Regions from separate parts of the Pseudoalteromonas sp. SWXJ133 genome, predicted to be linked through region 2. Evidence: predicted binding sites of a transcription regulator. Region 2 holds the regulator's gene; the other holds the start of a gene.
What was found. Region 2 encodes sigma-54, which starts transcription at its own class of promoters, with help from an activator protein. Its sites were predicted from a motif close to GTTGGCACGNNNNTNGNNT; they were not measured.

Region 1 (8,061 bases), on a different contig from region 2:
CAAGGTAAGCAATCCTTGCACGCAAGTATCAATACTTTTGAAAAACCAGTACTCGATTGGAAAACGGCTAACTACCATATTCGTGTTGATGATTTAGGCGATGGAAATTACCGTTATGCAGTGTGGGGTATTAATAAAAAGCCAAGTGACAAGCCTGATATGGTTTTACTAAATGGCGATATTACATTTGAGGGCAGCGGCGGGAATCATCACTATACGTTTAAAAATGGTCGTTATAGTTATGTGCTACAAGTAACCATTATTGGCTGCGATACATCACCACCAGGTTGGCTTGAAGTTTATAAAGACGATGAGCGATTACTATTTGAAGATGTTATAAGCACTCATTAATGTATGTTTTAGTATGCTTGATAATGTAGATCTGTTTTTAACAGTAAAACGTTCTAATAATTAGTATTTTTATAAAACAGATCTAAGTGGTAGGCTAAAAGTAGTAAGTATAAAATAGTAAGTAATTAAAAATAGTTCTCGCGCAACAAGGAACCCTCCTGTAAAGCGCTTTGCCAAGGAGTTTAGTATGATCACGCTTACCATTAATGGTAATAAACATGAGTTTTCTGGCGATCCGTCAACGCCAGTATTATGGTATCTCCGAGACGAATTGAATTTAACTGGGCCTAAATTTGGCTGTGGCATGGCGCAGTGTGGTGCGTGTACCGTGCATATTGATGGGGTAGCTCAGCGCTCGTGTGTATTACCTGTAGCGGCAGTAGCGGGTCTTTCAATTACTACAATTGAGGGGTTAAGCGAGCAGGGCGACCATCCAGTGCAACAAGCATGGGTTGAGCATAAAGTACCGCAGTGTGGTTTTTGCCAATGCGGCCAAATGATGCAAGCTGCAAGCTTATTAGCTGCAAACCCAACCCCTACCGACGATGAAATAGTAAGTAATATGTCGGGAAATATTTGCCGTTGTGGTACATACCCGCGTATTCATAAAGCAATTAAATCAGCTGCTAAAACAATGGCGAGTGTTCAGTATTTTGACCCAAATGAACAAGGGGAAGAAGTATGAACCAAGATAATAAATATTTTGATTTAAACCGCCGTAAGTTTTTAAAAACCAGTGCAATAGGTGCGTTAGTACTCGGTACTTATTTTGTAGGCAGTGCGCCAAGAGCGATTGCTGGTGTGTTAGAGCAGCCATCTGAGCTGGCAAAACGCGCAAACTTATTTATTGCACTGCGCCCAGACGGCATGGTTGAAATAACGTGCCATCGCTCTGAAATGGGTCAGCAAATTCGCACCGCGATTGCACAAATAGTTGCCGATGAAATGGAAGCCGCGTGGGATAAGGTTATTGTTATTCAGGGTAAGGGCGATCCTAAATACGGCGATCAAAATACCGATGGCTCGCGCAGTATTCGCTATAACATGCAGCGCCTGCGTGAAATGGGCGCAAGTGTGCGTTACATGATGCAGCATGCTGCTGCTAAGCATTGGGGTGTAAAACCAGAAACATGTACCGCAGTACAGCACGTTGTTACTCACAGCTCAGGTAAATCGCTTACTTATAAAGATTTAATTGACTTAGCATTTACAATAACGCCACCAGAAGCTGACAAACTAACACTTAAAACACGCAAAGAATGGCGCTACATTAATACCGGCATGGCGCACATAGATTTAGCCGATTTAGTAACAGGCAAAGCTATATTTGCAGCCGATGTACGCGAACCACAAGCGCTGGTGGCTATAATTGAACGCCCGCCGGTAGTAGGCGGTGTTGTTAAGTCGTTTGATGCCAGTGCTACAAAAGCGATAAACGGCGTTATAGATGTTATTGAAATACCTGCACCAAAAGGCGCACCGCAGTTTCAGCCAAAAGGTGGCATTGCGATTATAGCTAAAAACACATGGACTGCATGGCAAGGGCGTAAAGCATTAGAAGTGGTGTGGGATGATGGCAAAAATGGCGATTACAATTCAGAAGAATTTAAAAAGTCATTACTAAAAACAGTACAAACACCACAGGCAAACATACGTGATAAAGGCGATGCCATGGGCGTGTTGGCTAAATCGAGCAATAAATTGGTAGCTGATTATTACGCACCGCATCTTGCTCAAGCACCAATGGAGCCGCCTTGTGCAACAGCTATGTACAACAAAGACAGTGTTGATATATGGGCTGCTACGCAAAATCCACAAGCCGATATGAAAACAGTGGCTGCAATGCTTGGCATGGATGAGAGCAAAATTAATGTTCACGTTACCATGTTAGGAGGCGGTTTTGGGCGTAAGTCAAAACCTGACTTTTCAGCAGAAGCGGCTTACCTTTCAATGAAAGTAGGCAAGCCTATTCGTGTGCAATGGACGCGTGAAGACGACATACAACATGGTTTTTACCATGCAGTTTCGGCTCAGCACATTGAAGCATCGCTAGATAAAAATGGTGCTATAGAATCTTATTTACACCGCACCGCGTTTTCACCGATCACCTCTACCTTTTCAGAAGGGGCGACTACGCCAGGAAGCTTTGAACTGCGCTTAGGATTTACCGATAACCCCATTAACACACCTAACATGAAGTTAGAAAACGGTGATGCGCCTGCTAAAGCACGAATTGGTTGGATGCGTTCTGTATCAAATATTTTTCATGCCTTTGCTATTCAGTCATTTATTGGTGAAGCAGCGCACAAAGCCGGTCGCGACCAAAAAGACTATTTACTAGACACGATAGGTCCGAGTCGTATTGTTGATGTAACTGAGCAAAATGCTACATACGATAATTACGGTGGCGATAAAGCGGTTTATCCGTTAGATATTGGCAGGCTGCGCCATGTTATTGAAAAAGTAGCTGACATGAGTAAATGGGGTCGAGAACTTCCTAAAGGTCGAGGTTTAGGCATAGCAGCACATAGAAGCTTTTTAACTTACGTAGCTACGGTAGTTGAGGTGGAAGTGTCGGATGCTGGCGATTTAAAAGTAATTAAATCGTGGGTTGCCATTGATGCGGGTACGGTTGTAAACACCGACACGGTTAAAAACCAAACCCAAGGTGGCTCTATTTACGGTATTACAACTGCAATCAGCGATGGTATTACCTTTGATAAAGGGCGCGTACAGCAAAGTAACTTTCATGATTACCGCGTACCGCGTATGAGCGACTCACCTCTTGAGATTGACGTTGAAATTGTACAAAGCGATGCACCACCAGCAGGTGTTGGCGAGCCATCTACACCGGTTTATGCGCCAGCATTATGTAATGCTATTTTTGCAGCGTGCGGAAAGCGTATTAGGCAGTTACCGATTGGTAACCAATTAAAAGCGTAGCTAAATAACCTACAGCTTAAACAAAAAAACCGCCAAATGGCGGTTTTTTTAAAAGCGGTTAACGCGGTTTAACGACCTTTTTCAAACTCATCAACTTCACGCTCTGCTTCTTCTTTAGATTTACCGTATTGCTGCTGAATTTTACCAACTAGCTCTGTACGGCTACCTTCAATTTTATCTAAATCGTCGTTGGTAAGATCGCCCCATTTTTGTTGAGCCTTACCTTTAAGTTCTTTCCAATTACCTTCGATACGATCGCTGTTCATAAGTTTATCCTTACTTTAGGTTAGTGAATTAACTGTCAGTTATATAAAAGCAAAACATGTACCAATAAAGGCGTTTTATATTTGTCTTTTAAAATCAATTAATTAGGTTGAATTTAACCTGTGGGGATTATTATTATGGATAAAACTTAATAAAATATACATATAGGCCTGTAACTATTACAGAGAGGCTTTGTGAGTTTCAAAATTGAGGGTTTTATATGAAGGTTAAAATAATAGAGTATGGTATGGCGATAAATTTATGAGGATACCCAGAGCGAGCGTGTATAAGTATAACTAATCTTATAATTGCATTTCTGGGTAGGCTTGTTTGTTTTCACCACCAGTTAAACGTTGCACTAATCTGCGTTGACTTGAGAGTAGTTGACCAGATCTCTCATTCATCATTTTGCAGGTTTTAGTTTTTATTTCTAGTTCCTGTAATAATTTTGTGGTGACACTTTTAATATCACTAGGTAGCTTTTCTCTTAGCTGTGTAAGCCCTTCTTTTCCACTAGGCAAACCCAAGCTAACTAAAAAGTTATCTCGTTGTATGTGTGAGCCGTTAAGGCTATCTAATAATTCGAGCATTTTATCATTATGCTCTTTTAACTGATTATCGCGTCGACTTAACAGTTCATACTGAGATTCAAGAAACTTAATTAAAGAGTCTAGCTTTTTTATATCGTCCTTTAAGCTGAGTATGTACTCTTTTATGGTATTAATTTTCATTATTTATGTAACTCAATAAGTGCGTTAACTGTCGCATCAATATCTATCTGAAACTCGCCGTTAGCAATAGCAGCTTTAACTTGTGCAACCATGTCCATGTCAACATCCGATTGCGACGCTAAGTTTTCAAAAGTAGAGTCTATAGACTTACTTAGTTCGCTTACTTCGCTTGTGCTTTTCTCTGGAACTGACTGAACTTTCTTCTCCGGAGTATTTAAAGCAGAAGATCGAGAACTCAATTTATTGATTTGTTCAACTTGTGTTGTTGGCGTATTTGTAATGTTCATAGTGTGTTACTCATTATGTTTGAGGCTACTTAATACCTGCATGCAGGAAGATAGCGACTAATAATCTTTAAAACTTAACTTTTTTTGTATATTATTTTTATAAAATTGCTTCTACCACTCTTACATCAATCACTTTACCTTGAACGACTTTGTCAGATGACAGGTTTTTCACCTTTATTATTTCACCTAGTTGTCCGTCTTCCAGTGCGATAGCTTTTACATTGGCTGAAAAATTTGCAAAATTAACTTGTAGTAAGATGTGCTCATCTTTATTAACTAATTGCTTGTTTTCTAGGTACCTGCGGGAGATTATATCATTTTTTCTTAATTCTCGCTTAACGGACAAGCCCAATACTTTACTTATATTCGCCTCTGCTGAATGTAGATGCTTGCTTATATCTACGCTTTTATATTCTAAAAGATCAGCTGTAAGTACCTCTCCTCTACTTATATTACGCTTAGCTGCAACAAGTCTTACCCATAAATTTATTTTGGCGCTAGCCCTAAAACGCCATTTAGGGCTATCACACTCTACAGAAAGACTAATTCTTCCTGCTGGGGGAGTATCTTTCTTCGAACGGCTTATTTGTAGGTCATTGCAGCTTAAACCTTTACTACCCCTGGGAATGAACAGCTCTATTTTTTGTTGCTGATTACTTGAACTTATTGTTGCTAAATATGTATCAATTTCATTTTGTAAGTAGGTATTTATTTTTTTTTCAAAATTTATATTGTTGGCGAAGGTATGAGCACTAAAAAATGATAAGACAAAAATAAAGCGGAAAACGCAGTGCTTCCCTTGGGGAAGCTTACCTTCCGCTCTGTTTGTTGTGAAAGTCGTTTTTTTTGAGTAACTCATTGGTTTTTATCTTTAATTAAAGTTGGCATAAAGTTTGTATTGTCAGCTGCTATAGATAGAGGTGTGCGAACAGACGAGCATACAAGAATCAAAAAGTAGAGGCAACAATGGAACTATTCGATAAGGCGTTGGGAGTGCACCCATTCTCAATGCAGCTAAGGCTAGATCGCGCTGAGATAATAGCAAGTAACTTGGCTAACGTAGATACACCGGGGTTTAAATCTCGAGATGTAGATTACCGTCAAATTATGGATGGTGTTTCATCAAGTATTTCACAAAATCGAGATGTTGCCTTTGCAGGTGCTCAAGCCGAAGAACTAAAATACAGAGTGCCGTACCAACCGTCGGCTGATGGTAACACTGTTGAGCTAAATATTGAGCAAGCTAAGTTTGCAAATAACAGTATGGATTTTCAAACCAGTTTGACTTTTCTTAATATGAAAATAAATGGTTTGTATAAAGTAATTAAAGGAGAAGTGTAATGTCTTTTAACTCTATTTATGATTCAAGTGGAAGTGCTATGCGTGCGCAAGTAATTCGCTTAGACACTATCGCTTCAAACCTTGCAAACGCAGATACAGCAGCGGGCTCTGAACAAGATGCTTACAAAGCTCTTAAGCCTGTGTTTTCGGCTTTATATAAACAAACCCAGGACGGTCAGTCTATTTCAGCGTCTGTTGATGTTTTGGGCGTTACAGAATCCAAAAGAACAGTTGAACAGCGCTATGAGCCAAATAACCCTATTGCTAATAATGATGGTTATGTTTTTTACTCTAACGTAAATGTATTAGAAGAAATGGCCGACATGATGTCTGCGAGTCGTAGTTACCAAACTTCGGTAGAAGTTATGGGACGCGTTAACAGTATGCAACAAAGTATTCTCAAATTAGGACAATAATAAAATGCAAGTGAATACAACTAGTCAAAATGCGCAAGATGTTGTTAACGGTACTTCAAACATATCTGGGAATAGTTCATCAGAAGAAATGTCTACGATGTTTTTAGAGTTATTAGTTGCTCAAATTAGCAATCAAAACCCTCTAGAACCAATGGATGGAACAGCTTATGTTAGCCAGCTAGCTGAGTTTTCTAATGTAGAGTCGCTACAAGGTATCAGACAAAATACGACTCAGAGTTTAGATTACATGAGTAGCTTAGCAGTCTTAGAGGCAACCAAAATCGTTGGCGAATCTGTTGATGTAAAAGCAAGCAGTATTGCGTTAGAGCAAGACGGTAATGTCGCTGGCTTAGTTAATTTAGATACTGCTGCTGATTCAGTGACTGTACAGCTTTATAACGAAAACGGCGTAATGGTAGAAGAGAAAAACTTACCTTATTCAGGTGTTGGTGAGTTGCGTTTTGAGTTTGAAAATCAAAATGCAGGAGGATATGCCGTGAGAGCTTATTCAACAACACAAGGCGTACCTAAACAGCTTGATACATGGCTAAGTGGTAGTGTTGAACGAGTATCTGTTGGCAAAACGCCAGAAGATATTTTATTACAAGTTGACGGCTTGGGTAATTTTAGTCTTACTGAAATCAATCAACTGGCATAAATAATTGAATAAGGAATAAATAATATGTCTATGTTTAATATTGGTCTTAGTGGCCTAAAAAGTACTCAAACAGGTTTAGAAGTAACAAGTAATAACATCGCAAACTCAGGTACTGCCGGATATAAAAATAATACGGCGGAATTTGCTGCTGTCTATAATGGTGGTCAACGTGGTGGTGTTAAAGTTGCAAACATCAAAGAAGACTTTGTAACAGGTGGTGAGATTGTTCGTACGGGTAATTCGCTTGATATTGCTATTGACGGGCAAGGTTTTTTTGCTGTATCAGAAAATGGCCGAACAGCTTATACCCAAGCAGGTCAATTTACACTTGATAATGAACTAAATATTGTAAATGCCAATGGTGCAAAATTACAAGGTTTTGGCATATCAGAAGCTGCTGGTGGCGATCCTACTATTGTATCGGGTGTTTTAACTGACCTAAAAGTTGAAGCCTCAAATATTGAAGCAAAAGCAAGCACCGAAATTAACTTCAACGGTAACTTAAGTTCAGCGAGTGATGTAATTTCATATCCTACAGCGCCAACGCTTTTTGACCCTACAGATGGTAGTCAATATAACTTCTCGCAATCAACGGAAGTGTTTGACTCATTAGGTAATAGCCATGTAATGACCCAGTATTTTAACCATACAGGTAGCAACGAATGGCAAGCTATGTTTTTCCTTGACGGAAAGCCATTAACTGCAGGTGATTTAACAGCAGTAGGTGCAACTGTTGGTTCGCAAGACGTTGATGACGGTACGGGCACTCTGGTTTCTGCAGGCACATTAACTATGGAATTTGATACTAATGGTCAAATGGTTCCGTACACCACAGCTCCAAATGTAACAGCGGTTAATTTGGCAGTGGGTGTAGCAGGTGCTACAGCGACAACTAATGCTGAAATAAGTAGTGGTGCAGCTGCTCTAGCTATAAATCTAAAATTTGATGGTACAACTCAATTTGGTTCAAGCTTTAGCGTAAACGAAAATGATGCTGATGGTTATACATCAGGTGCATTTTCGGGTGTAACCGTTGGTGACGACGGTAAAGTATTTGCTACTTTTACAAA
Region 2 (8,061 bases):
CAAAAAATTAATGCTAAAAGTATTACCTACGATATAGAACAACAGTTAATCAGTGCCGAAAAAGATGAAAACTCAACTGACCGCGTTCACACTATTTTAGTGCCTATCGAAACTAAAAAAAGTAAAAAAGACGATAAAGGTCAGCCATGAGTACATTAAAAGCAGAACTATTAGCAAAGAGCTATAAAGGTCGTGAAGTTGTCAAAAACGTCGGCCTTGAAGTCAAAGCAGGCAGTATTGTTGGTTTACTTGGTCCTAACGGCGCAGGTAAAACCACCACGTTTTATATGATTGTGGGACTTGTACCTAGCGACAAAGGTAAAATTTCTATCGATGATAACGATATTACTCTTTTACCTATGCATAGTCGTGCTAGATTAGGCATTGGCTACTTACCACAAGAGTCTTCAATTTTTAGAAAACTGACTGTTTATCAAAACTTAATGGCAATTTTAGAAACACGCAAAGAGTTAAATAAGCAAGCCCGAGAAGACACGCTCGATAAATTATTAGATGAATTTAGCATACAACACATTCGTGATAGCCAAGGTATGGCATTATCGGGTGGCGAACGTCGCCGCGTGGAAATAGCACGTGCGCTGGCAGCCGATCCTAAATTTATATTATTGGATGAACCATTTGCAGGTGTTGACCCGATTTCGGTATTAGATATAAAGAAAATAATAGAACATCTCAAAAATCGTGGGATTGGTGTATTGATTACCGATCATAACGTAAGAGAAACCCTTGATGTTTGTGAAAAAGCCTACATTGTTTCTCATGGGGAGCTGATTGCATCAGGTACTCCAGAACACGTATTAAATGATAAAACAGTACGCGATGTTTACTTAGGCGAGCAATTTAGGCTGTAACATTTACGCCATGTCTTTAAGCATCTGCTAGTATTAATTATAACAACATAAAAGGATTGTTAGAGATACATGAGGCAATCACTACAGCTGCGCATGGGCCAGCAACTTACAATGACTCCACAGCTGCAACAAGCTATTCGTTTGTTGCAACTCAGTACATTGGATCTCCAGCAAGAAATACAAGAAGCTCTCGACAGCAACCCGCTATTAGAGGTTGAAGAGGCAGATTATTCAGAAGACGCTGCAGGTAAAAACGAGCAAAAAGCTGATACCGATGACATAACTGTTAGCGCATCTGCCGATGATGCTCCAAGCGAATATGAACAAGATAGTGGTGAAGCACTTGCAAAAGACACGCTAAGTGACGACATGGCTATGGATGTTAGCTGGGATGAGTACATGAGTGCCGCCCCTGCAGCATCATCAGGTCCAATGCCTGAAGACGAGTCAATATACCAAGGCGCCTCTACTGAAACGCTCCATGAGTATTTAATGTGGCAGTTACAACTAACGCCATTTAGCCCTACAGACGAAGCTATTGCTATTGCGATTGTAGAAGCCGTCGATGATTCAGGTATTTTAACACTAAGCTGCGAAGAGATTTTAGAAAGCTTTAATCAAGAAAACGAAGATGATAACGAAGTCGAACTTGATGAAATTGAAGCTGTATTAAAACGCATCCAACTGTTTGATCCTGTCGGTATTGCTGCGCGTAGTTTACAAGAGTGTTTGTGTATTCAGCTTAACCAGTTTGACAAAGAAACACCTTACATTAATGAAACAAAAATGATTTTAACCGAGCATATTGATTTATTAGCTGCTCGTGACTATCGTACATTAATGAAGAAAACTAAGCTCAAAGAAGAAGAGCTTAAAGAAGTAATGACATTAATACATACTCTTAGCCCTAAACCTGCAGATACTATTGTAAGAGAAGAATCTGAGTATGTTATTCCTGATGTGTCAGTTAAAAAAATAAAAGGCCGCTGGGTTGTTGAACTAAACCCAGATAGCATGCCTAAAATTCGTGTTAATAGCCAATACGCAGCAATGTCTCGCACTGTAAAATCCAGTGGTGACAGCCAGTTTATTCGCTCGCATTTACAAGAAGCTAAATGGTTTATTAAAAGCTTAGAAAGTAGAAATGACACGCTATTAAAAGTAACCAATTGCATTGTTAAGCAACAACAAGGCTTTTTTGAACACGGCCCTGAAGCCATGAAACCAATGGTTTTAAATGATGTTGCTGAAATGGTAGAAATGCACGAATCAACGATTTCGCGCGTAACAACCCAAAAGTATATGCACACACCCCGTGGTATATTTGAGCTAAAATACTTTTTCTCAAGCCATGTAAGCACCGAAAACGGTGGTGAATGTTCATCTACGGCTATACGTGCTCTTATCCGAAAATTAATCGCTGCAGAAAACTCAGTAAAACCATTGAGTGATAGCAAAATAGCGGATATATTGGCTGAGCAAGGAATTAAAGTAGCGAGACGCACAATCGCAAAATATCGCGAATCTCTGTCTATTCCACCGTCAAATCAACGTAAAAGTTTGATTTAAGACGCTAAACTAAGAGGGTAATGCTTATGCAACTAAACTTAACTGGTCGCCACGTAGAATTAACCGATTCACTAAGAGACTATATTAATACTAAATTTGCGAAGCTAGAAAGACACTCTGATCATATTAATAATGTTCATGTCATTCTCGATGTAGAAAAATTAAACCAAAAAGCAGAAGCCACGATACACGTAAGCGGTGCTGAGCTATTTGCCTCTACAGAACATCAAGATATGTATGCCGCCATTGACTCGTTGATCGACAAGCTCGATCGACAAGTAATTAAACACAAAGAGAAGCTTGCTCGACACTAATATGATGAAATTAAGCTCACTTATATGCCAGGACTGCAGCAAAGCTGCGGTCCTTTTTAATAGCAAAAAAAGAATTTTAGAGTTCATTAGCGAACTTGCTCACGACAAACTTCCGTACCTACCGCAACAAGATATTCTTAATGCTTTAATGAGCAGAGAAAAATTGGGTAGTACAGGTATAGGGCGTGGCATTGCCATTCCTCATGGAAGAATGAGCGGTGCAGAAGAGCCTTTGGCTTTAGTACTCGTTAGCGAAACTCCAATAAATTTTGATGCGATCGATAATCGCCCTGTTGATATTTTCGTCGCACTCATCGTACCAGATGGCGATAACCAGCAGCACTTAAAGACTCTAGCAACCATTGCTGATAAACTAAACAACAAAGATTTTTGTAAACAGTTACGCAGTGCAAAATCAGATACTGAGCTTTACCAAGTTATTGTCAATCAATCATAGTTTTATAAAGGGTGTTAAATGGAGTTAATTATCATAAGCGGCCGTTCTGGTTCTGGAAAGTCGGTTGCTTTACGCGTTGTAGAAGATTTAGGTTATTATTGCGTAGATAATATTCCAGTTAACTTGCTTCCTTCATTAGTTCGCAGTGTGTCTGATAGCTACGATAAAATTGCTGTTAGCATTGATGTGCGTAACATCCCTAAACAACAAGATGAATTTAACGATATTCTTGAATACTTGCCAGGCTTTGCAAACCCTACGTTATTTTATTTAGATAGCGACGATCAAACATTGATCAAACGTTTTTCTGAAACTCGTAGATTACACCCACTATCAATTGACTCGTTGCCTCTTGATTTAGCCATCAAAAAAGAAAAAGAATTACTTGATGTATTAATCACTCGCGCCGACTTTATGATAGACACGACTGATTTGAGTGTTCATCAACTTGCTGAATCTATTCGTGAAAAGATTTTAGGTAAAAAAGATAAGCAACTGATTGTCACGTTTGAATCATTTGGTTTTAAATACGGCATACCAAAAGAAGCCGACTATGTATTTGATGCACGCTTTTTACCAAATCCACATTGGGAACCTGAATTAAAACCTTTAAATGGGTTAGATCAACCCGTTAAAGATTATTTGGCCAATCACAGCATTGTGCAAAAATTCACATGGCAAATTCAAACATTTGTACAAACGTGGTTACCGCACTTAGAGCGAAATAACCGCAGTTATTTAACTATTGCTATTGGGTGTACAGGCGGACAACATCGCTCTGTATATTTAGCGCAAACCATCGGTGAAAGTTTTGCAATGACACATCCCAATGTAAAAATTCGCCATCGCGAACAAGAAAAATAATATAGCGGAATAAGAACCTGTTCAGCTTAGGTAGAGTAAATTATGCATTGTGAAGACACTTTTTTAATAAAAAATAAATTAGGATTACACGCCAGAGCTGCTACCGTGCTTGCCCAGTTGGCAGTGCAGTTTGATGCTACAATTACATTATTTCAAGACGACAAAGAAGCGGCAGGCGATAGCGTACTTGCACTAATGTTACTTGAAAGTAGCCAAGGCAAAGAAGTAAAAGTTGTATGCAAAGGCCCCGATTCTGAGCAAGCTTTGCATGCTGTTGGAGAATTAATAGCACAACGTTTTAATGAACAAGAATAAACAGTTATAAGAATAATACTCGCATTACAAATGCCTCGACTAAAACAGATATATAAAATAAATACGGTTAGTGACGCCAGTTAACTCACCTCTCCCCATAAAGTAACATAAGAATTTATAAAGGACGCCAATGCCTGAAGCTTTTGAACAAGATTACCCGCTACAACAACTAAAGCAGGTGACTAAGTCACTCAATAGTGGTCAATTTGTTCAAGTTAGGCGCATGCTCGCAAAAACAGCTCCTTGTGATACCGCATTATTATTAGAATCATCACCGCATAAAATTCGCCGACTCCTTTGGCAGTTGGTTGATCCTGATGTGCAAGGTGATGTTCTTGAAGAACTATCTGAAGATGTTCGTTTAGGCATTATTGCCCAGATGGAACCTAAGCATATTGCAGCCGCAACAGAAGATATGGGCCACGATGACTTAGGTGAAGTATTACGTAGTCTACCAGACACCGTCTACAAAGACGTTGTTAGCGCGATGGACATTCAAGACCGTGAACGTGCAACACAAGCACTTTCGTATCAAGAGCGCTCTGCAGGCGCGCTAATGAACACCGATACGGTGACCATCCGCCCTGACGTAACACTCGATGTTGTACTTAGGTATATTAGGCTACGTGGCGAGTTACCAGAAGGTACCGATGATTTATACGTTGTTGATAAGCATAACTGCTTTATAGGCGCTTTATCGCTGAGTACATTATTAACTAACCCGCCAGAAAAAATTGTTCGCGATTTAATGGATGAAGATTGTGAATCCATTCCAATCTCAATGGATGAAAGTGAAGTCGCGCAATTATTTGAACGTCATAATTGGATATCGGCACCCGTAGTTGATGATAACGATCAGCTCCTTGGTCGTGTCACTATCGATGACATCGTTGACGTAATCCGAGAAGATGCTGAGCATAGTTTATTGGGCTTAGCCGGTCTTGATGATGAAGAGGATACATTCGCTCCTGTACTAAAAAGCTCTAAAAAACGCTCAGTTTGGTTAGGTGTCAACTTACTAACTGCACTTGCAGCTGCTTTTGTAGCTAGCTTTTTTGAAGGCACTTTAGATGTTTTACCTATTTTAGCTGTACTTAACGGTATTGTTCCTTCAATGGGCGGTGTTGCAGGTAGCCAATCGCTAACTCTCGTTATTCGTGGTATTGCAGTAGGTCATATTAATCAAACTAACCAACGCTTTTTAATGATGAAGGAGCTTGCTATTGGCGCGTTAAACGGTGTTTTGTGGTCGTTGTTAATTGCAGGTGTTATTGCACTATGGCAATGGGACTTTATGCTTGGTGGCGTACTTGCCTTTGCTATGTTTATGAATCTGGTTGTGGCCGGCGTTGCTGGTGCGAGTATCCCTATTATTCTTAAAAAGATGAATATAGATCCCGCTCTTGCAGGTAGTGTAGTTTTAACTACAATTACAGATATTGTGGGTATATTCGCCTTTTTAGGCACCGCAACATGGCTGCTGATATAAGTTTAAAATGTAAATTTTTGAAGTTAACATATTTAGAGAAAAATCAGCCATTATGACAACTAATACCAAAAATAAAAAAGACACACCTAAAAAAGCGCCAAAACAAAAAGGCCTATCAATATTAAAGAGTGTGTTGATATATGGTTTCATATTTTTCGTAATTTATAACGCTGTAAATTGGTGGCGACAACCTGTTATGCCAGCAAATCCTCAATTACAATTAATAGATTATAAAGGGCAAAACATTGATTTAGCAGCAATGAGCCAAGATAAACCAACACTTGTCTATTTTTGGGGAACTTGGTGCCCTATTTGTAGTATTACCTCCCCTGCCATAAACGAACTCGCAAACGAGAATAACTACCCTGTAGTGAGCATCGCAGTAAAATCAGGTTCGGATCAAAAACTACATGAGTATCTAAATGATCATGGCTACAGTTTTACCACTGTCAACGATCAACACGGTGAGATATTTGCCGATTGGCAAGGGCAAGTCACGCCATCTTATATAATCTTAAAAGATAATAAAATGACGCAAGGGCTAACAGGCATTCAGCCGTTATGGTCACTTAAATTACGTTTGTGGTTATCATCAACGTTTTAAGAAAAAACTAACTGCAAGTATATAGGCACTAAATACGTGCTATCTCAAGAGGGGTTTCTAAAAGCTCGCTCTTTATCACCTACAATAATATAGATAATAAAGAGCAAGGTTTACTTAATTTACGCATGAAAAGGGCTTAAAAACCCTTGGCGTAATTAAACTAATCTACTAGTTATTATTAGATTGAATCACTAACGTGTACTTTGACGATTACCGCCTACTTTTGGTTTAGTGTTTGCCTTTTTAAATTGGCTAAAGCCGGTATGTCGCGTTAGTGCAGGACGTCCGCCTTTACTGCCACCTTTACCTGCTTTTTCATCACGCCCTTCTTCAGGCACTAAACAGTTAGGCCCTTTACCAATTAAATTAGCTTTACCCATTTTACGCAGTGCTTCACGTATCATCGGCCAACCTGCTGCATCATGGTAGCGTAAAATAGCTTTATGTAATCTACGTTGGCGAGCACCTTTAGGTACTGGAACAACTTCTGTATTGTTTTTTATATTACGTAAAGAGTTCATTTCTGTGTGGTAAATAGTCGTCGCATTAGCCATCGGTGATGGGTAAAAATTTTGTACCTGATCAAGCTTAAAGTCGTTTGATTTAAGCCATAAAGCCATGTTTACCATGTCTTCATCTTTTGTCCCTGGGTGAGCAGATATAAAGTAAGGAATTAAATACTGCTTTTTACCGGCTTCTTTAGAGTACTTATCAAATAATTCTTTAAATTGATCGTACGCACCCATACCTGGTTTCATCATTTTTGATAATGGACCATCCTCTGTATGCTCTGGCGCTATTTTTAAGTAGCCACCTACATGATGCGTTACTAATTCTTTAACGTAACGCGGGTCGCGTACAGCTAAGTCGTAACGAACACCAGAAGCAATCAATACCTTTTTGATACCCTTAACTTCACGTGCTTTTTTGTATAAGTCTATTGTTGGCGTATGATCTGTATCCATATGCTTACAAATTTCAGGGTACACACATGATAAACGTCTACAGGTACTTTCTGCCTTTTTGCTCGTACAACGCAGTTTATACATATTTGCCGTTGGGCCACCTAAATCAGAAATAACACCAGTAAAACCGGGTACTTTATCTCTAATCTGTTCAATTTCTTCAATAATTGATTCTTGCGAACGGCTTTGAATAATACGCCCTTCATGCTCCGTAATTGAGCAAAACGAACAACCTCCAAAACAGCCGCGCATAATATTAACTGACGTTTTTATCATGTCGTAAGCAGGAATTTTAGAGTCGCCGTAACTTGGGTGAGGAATACGCTGATACGGTAAACCAAACACGGCATCCATCTCGTGTGTTTCTAATGGGTATGCTGGCGGGTTTACCCAAATAGATCGATCGCCGTGTCGCTGAAACAGTGCTCTTGCACAACCAGGATTTGTTTCTTGATGTAGAATACGCGAAGCGTGGGCGTATAAAGGTTTGTTAACACTTACTTGCTCATAAGCAGGTAGCTTAACGTAAGTTTTTTCCCATGGCTTAGGTCGCGCAGGCTGAACCATAATTGGTTTTGCAGCTTCTACCTTTAAGTCTATACCCGCTTGTTT

Region 1: flgB (flagellar basal body rod protein FlgB) is a predicted target of sigma-54. The motif match lies at 5,457-5,475, and genes of this name have one in related genera.

What each region holds. Positions count from the first base shown of each region.
Region 1 is NZ_JADYXJ010000006.1:118,358-126,418, forward strand. Features, by position in the region: gene I6F40_RS06440 (hypothetical protein) at 1-351, shown strand, start outside; gene I6F40_RS06445 ((2Fe-2S)-binding protein) at 539-1,036, shown strand; gene I6F40_RS06450 (xanthine dehydrogenase family protein molybdopterin-binding subunit) at 1,033-3,294, shown strand; gene I6F40_RS06455 (CsbD family protein) at 3,363-3,560, opposite strand; gene flgN (flagellar export chaperone FlgN) at 3,861-4,289, opposite strand; gene flgM (flagellar biosynthesis anti-sigma factor FlgM) at 4,289-4,576, opposite strand; gene flgA (flagellar basal body P-ring formation chaperone FlgA) at 4,674-5,435, opposite strand; gene flgB (flagellar basal body rod protein FlgB) at 5,543-5,917, shown strand; gene flgC (flagellar basal body rod protein FlgC) at 5,917-6,333, shown strand; gene I6F40_RS06485 (flagellar hook assembly protein FlgD) at 6,338-6,991, shown strand; gene I6F40_RS06490 (flagellar hook protein FlgE) at 7,016-8,061, shown strand, end outside.
Region 2 is NZ_JADYXJ010000003.1:116,386-124,446, forward strand. Features, by position in the region: gene lptA (lipopolysaccharide transport periplasmic protein LptA) at 1-150, shown strand, start outside; gene lptB (LPS export ABC transporter ATP-binding protein) at 147-872, shown strand; gene I6F40_RS03430 (RNA polymerase factor sigma-54) at 942-2,441, shown strand; gene hpf (ribosome hibernation promoting factor) at 2,468-2,755, shown strand; gene ptsN (PTS IIA-like nitrogen regulatory protein PtsN) at 2,760-3,212, shown strand; gene rapZ (RNase adapter RapZ) at 3,231-4,076, shown strand; gene I6F40_RS03450 (HPr family phosphocarrier protein) at 4,119-4,391, shown strand; gene mgtE (magnesium transporter) at 4,522-5,880, shown strand; gene I6F40_RS03460 (protein disulfide oxidoreductase) at 5,933-6,484, shown strand; gene I6F40_RS03465 (YgiQ family radical SAM protein) at 6,676-8,061, opposite strand, start outside.